DNA from 2 places in the Streptomyces sp. NBC_01217 genome. Region 2 is predicted to be linked to the other one. Evidence: riboswitches for the same ligand, from Rfam matches in the RefSeq annotation. Region 2 holds a riboswitch; the other holds the start of a gene.

Region 1 (2,387 bases), 4.8 Mb from region 2:
GCCACTCGTGCTCCTTGCTGTAACGCAGCTGCTGGGGGTTGCTCATGGTCTGAATTCTCCTGTACGCGGGGGAGTGATGATGAACGGTGGTCTTACGGTGTGAGACGCGAATGCGTCACTTCCGAGATGCGCGGATGTCACTTCTGGCGCTTGTAGAACGGCAGCGCCACGACCTCGTACGGCTCGTGGGTGCCCCGGATGTCCACTCCGACGCCCGCGGTGCCGGGCGTGGCGTGCGCGGCGTCCACGTACGCGATGGCGATCGGCTTGCCCAGGGTGGGCGACGGGGCGCCCGAGGTGACCTCGCCGATGACCTCGCCCGCGGAGACGACCGAGAAACCTGCGCGCGGCACCCGACGGCCCTCGGCGATCAGGCCGACCAGCTTGCGCGGCGGGGCGGTCTCGGCGCGCTCGGCGGCGGCCTGGAGGGCCTTGCGGCCGACGAAGTCGCCCTCCTTCTCGAACTTCACGACCCGGCCGAGACCGGCGTCGAACGGGGTCAGCCCGGTGGTCAGCTCGTGCCCGTACAGCGGCATGCCCGCCTCCAGGCGCAGCGTGTCGCGGCAGGAGAGCCCGCACGGGATCAGACCGTGGGAGGCGCCCGCCTCGGTGAGGGCCTGCCACAGCTGCTCGGCGTGCTCGGGGGCGACGAACAGCTCGAAGCCGTCCTCGCCGGTGTAGCCGGTACGGGCGATCAGCGCGGGCACACCGGCGACCGTGCCGGGCAGACCGGCGTAGTACTTCAGGCCGTCCAGGTCGGCGTCGGTGACCGAGGCCAGGATGGCGGGGGACTCGGGGCCCTGGACAGCGAGCAGCGCGTACGCGTCGCGGTCGTCGCGCACCTCGGTGTCGAAGCCTTCGGCCCGCGCGGTCAGCGCGTCCAGCACGATCTGGGCGTTTCCGGCGTTGGCGACGACCATGTACTCGGTCTCACCGAGGCGGTAGACGATCAGGTCGTCCAGGATGCCGCCGTCCTCGGCGCAGATCATCGTGTAGCGGGCGCGGCCCTCGGCGACCGTGCCGATGTTGCCGACCAGCGCGAAGTTCAGGAAGGCCGCGGCCTCGGGGCCGGTGACGGTGATCTCGCCCATGTGCGACAGGTCGAAGAGACCGGCCTTGGTACGCACCGCGTTGTGCTCGTCGCGCTCGCTGGCGTACCGCAGGGGCATGTCCCAGCCCGCGAAGTCGGTCATGGTCGCGCCCAGCGAACGGTGCAGGCTGTCGAGGGCGGTGAGACGGGGGGCGGTGCTCATGGATATGGCTCCCAGGGCATGACGACGAGGACGATCCCTCCCCATCTGTCATCGGAACCTGAGAGGTTCGCCGAGAGCCCCCTGAAGGGTTCGGCTTGCACCTTGGGTGGAGCCGCAGAGCGGCCCGCTTTTCAGATCTGCCTCATCCACGCGGTACGGGGCCTGAGAGATTCAAGGGAGGAACTTGCTCCTTCGGCGCCCGGCACATGCAGTGACCGGAACTCTCCCGCGCGGATTCAAGCGGCCTTTATGCAGTTGGCCGGGTCATCATCGCACGCATCGCGCCGCAGCGGTGCCCCGGTCCCGTCATGGGAAAACAACGGCGTGGACGGTTGTGCCGCATTACCTTTTCTTTACACTTCATGGGCATACGTGGGGTGAGGGCGACAGGGGGAGGGGCGATGACGTTGCAGCGGTACGCGACGACCGCAGGGCTCGCGCAGGGCGCGATGCCCGCACAGCAGGGGGCTCCGGCCACGGATGCGCTGGGCACGCACGCGCCCGTCGTACGGGATCTGCGGCAGAGGGGCGGGCGCAGCCCGCGCAGCCTGCACTTCGCGCCGGGCGATGTGGTGGTGGTCTCCGGGCTGCCCGGCAGCGGCAAATCGACGCTCATCCGGCGGGCGGTCACCACGGTCCGCGCCATCGACTCCCAGGACACCCGGGACCGCTGGGCCCGGCGGATGCCCCGTTTACTTCCGTACGCCCTCTACCGTCCCCTCGTGCGCGCCGCCCACTACTGGGGGCTGTGGCGGGCGCTGCGCTCCGGCGAGTCCGTCGTCGTCCACGACTGCGGAACCCAGGCGTGGGTGCGCGGCTGGCTGGCCCGGGACGCGCGGCGACGCGGCCGCGTCCTGCACCTCGTCCTGCTCGACGTCACCCCGCAGACGGCACGGGAGGGCCAGCGGGAGCGCGGCCGAGGCGTCTCCGGATACGCGTTCGCCCGGCACCGCAAGGCGGTCGGCAGGCTGCTGCGGAACACCGAGACGGGCCTGCTGCCCCCCGGCTGCGCCTCGGCGGTGCTGCTGGACCGGGAAGCGGCGGGAAAGCTGGGCCGGATCTCGTTCGCGGACGTATAGGAAGGGGCGAGGAGCCCAGGGGCGCGGTGGCCGGACGTTAATCTTTCTGCCGGAA
Region 2 (2,387 bases):
CAGGGACTCGGGCAGCGCGTCGGCAGCCGCGGCGTCCAGCGCCTCGATGTCCCCGTCGGCGCCGAAGGCGGCCCAGACGGCGGCGATCTGCGTACGCGTGGTGGTCTCGTCGCAGGCGAGGGAGACCAGGTCGGCGTCGACGAGCCGCAGATTGACACCGCGCTCCCGGGCGCCGGCCACGACATCGGCGGCCTTCCCCGGTACGCGCGCGGTGAGGGTGTCGAAGTAGGCGCCGGTCACGACGTCGACACCGGAGGCGCGCAGCCCCTCGGCCAGGATCGTCGCGTAACGGTGGGTGCGCCGGGCGATCGTGCGCAGCCCGTCCGGGCCGTGGTAGACCGCGTACATCCCGGCCATGACGGCGAGCAGCACCTGGGCGGTACAGATGTTGCTGGTGGCCTTCTCGCGGCGGATGTGCTGCTCGCGGGTCTGGAGGGCGAGGCGGTACGCCTTGTTGCCGTCCGCGTCGACGGAGACGCCGACGAGGCGGCCCGGCAGGCTGCGGGCGAACTTCTCACGTACGGCCATGAAGCCGGCGTGCGGTCCGCCGAAGCCCATCGGCACACCGAAACGCTGCGTGGTGCCCACGGCGATGTCCGCGCCCAGGTCGCCGGGCGATGTGAGCAGGGTCAGGGCCAGCAGATCGGCGGCGACCGTGACGATCGCACCGAGCTCGTGGGCCTGCTCGATCACGGGCTCGATGTTCCGTACCGCCCCGGACGCGCCCGGGTACTGAACCAGGACACCGAAGACACCGCGCTCGGCGAGCTCCGCCGGGATGCCGTCGGAGAGATCGGCGACGACGACCTCGACGCCGGTCGGCTCGGCACGGGTCTCTATGACGGCGATCGTCTGCGGCAGGGCGTCGGCGTCGACCAGGAAGACACCGTCCTTGACCTTGCCGACGCGCCGCGAGAGCGCCATGGCCTCGGCCGCCGCGGTGCCCTCGTCGAGCAGGGAGGCGCCGGAGGTGGGCAGCCCGGTCAGCTCGGCGACCATCGTCTGGAAGTTGAGGAGCGCCTCGAGGCGGCCCTGAGAGATCTCCGGCTGGTACGGCGTGTAGGCCGTGTACCAGGCGGGGTTCTCCATGACGTTGCGGAGGATCACCGGCGGGGTGAAGGTGCCGTAGTAGCCGAGCCCGATCATCGGGGCCAGCACCTGGTTGCGGTCGGCCAGAGCACGCAGCTCGGCGAGGACCTCGGCCTCGGTGCGGGCGGCCGGCAGCTGGAGTGCCTCCGCGCTCTTGATGACATCGGGCACCGCGGCCGCGGTGAGCTCGTCCAGCGAGCCGTAGCCGACCTGGGCGAGCATCTTCGACTGCGCCTCGGCATCGGGGCCGATGTGGCGCTGCTCGAACGGAATGCCCTGCTCCAGCTGGGAGAGCGGAGTGCGACGGGGGGTCATGGTGGAGGCCTCCTGGTCTGTCACGACCTGCGAGGGGCACCACGGCGCGGGTGCCCGAACGGCCTCCCCCTCTGTCATCTCAACCTGAGAGCTTCACCGGCGCGCCCTGCGGCGTACCGGCTTTCACCGTCGGTGAGGGAGGGAACCGTACCGGCACTCGGCCACACGGAACCCGCCCTGCTTTCCAGAGTGACCTCGTCCGTGCGGTACGGGGGCCTGAGAGATTCCGGGGAGGATTTGCTCCTTCGGCGCCTCCGGATTCGCTCCGGAGGACTCTCCCGCACGGGGTCAGCAGCCATGACCAGCCTACCAGCGGGGTCCGCGGCGGAATTCTCGAGTGGCCATCCACCCGGATCTGCACTTCTGTAGTGCTAGTGGAGTAGCCGCGACCAGTGGGAGGGACCGTGCAGACCGACATCGATCCGCGCAGCCTGATCGGCCGCAAGGCCTTCGACCGCAAGGGCACCAAGATCGGAACCGTGGACGAGGTGTACCTCGACGACGCGACCGGTGTGCCCGAGTGGGCGGCCGTACGCACCGGACTCTTCAGCCGGGACGCGTTCGTCCCGCTGGAACCCAGTGAATTCGTGGAGGATTCGCTCCGTGTCCCCTTCGACCGTGCGCTGATCAGGGACGCGCCCGACTTCGGCGTCGGCCGCCATCTCTCACCGGAACAGGAGCTCCAGCTCTACCGGCACTACGGTCTGGACTCCCCGCCCGATGAGACCGGTCCGGACCGGGACTTCGGCAGACTGGCCGGCCAGGACGAGTAGTCCGCCGGGTTGCGCACCAGCGGCAGCGGATCCGTCGGCTGCAGCTCCGGATCGTCGATCCGGAACGTACGCACCCGGCCGGGCGCCGACTCGGGTTCCTCGAACCGCACCGTCACACGGCCGACGCCGCTGCCCTGCACCCAGCCGTGGCCGTGGACGTCATGGTGTACGTCGTGTCCGGCGGGCCAGCGCCGTGCGGCAAGCTGCTCA

What was found. A riboswitch is a leader RNA that binds a small molecule or an ion and turns the genes downstream of it on or off. The one in region 2 is predicted to bind glycine.
Region 1: linked by a shared signal. The riboswitch ahead of gcvT (glycine cleavage system aminomethyltransferase GcvT) and the one ahead of gcvP (aminomethyl-transferring glycine dehydrogenase) in region 2 are both predicted to bind glycine.

What each region holds. Positions count from the first base shown of each region.
Region 1 covers NZ_CP108538.1:6,325,666-6,328,052, forward strand. Annotated here, with positions in the region: gene gcvH (glycine cleavage system protein GcvH) at 1-46, opposite strand, end outside; gene gcvT (glycine cleavage system aminomethyltransferase GcvT) at 138-1,253, opposite strand; glycine riboswitch at 1,395-1,492, opposite strand; gene OG507_RS28405 (AAA family ATPase) at 1,655-2,332, shown strand.
Region 2 covers NZ_CP108538.1:1,479,263-1,481,649, forward strand. Annotated here, with positions in the region: gene gcvP (aminomethyl-transferring glycine dehydrogenase) at 1-1,404, opposite strand, end outside; glycine riboswitch at 1,599-1,695, opposite strand; gene OG507_RS06350 (PRC-barrel domain-containing protein) at 1,809-2,177, shown strand; gene OG507_RS06355 (DNA polymerase IV) at 2,102-2,387, opposite strand, start outside.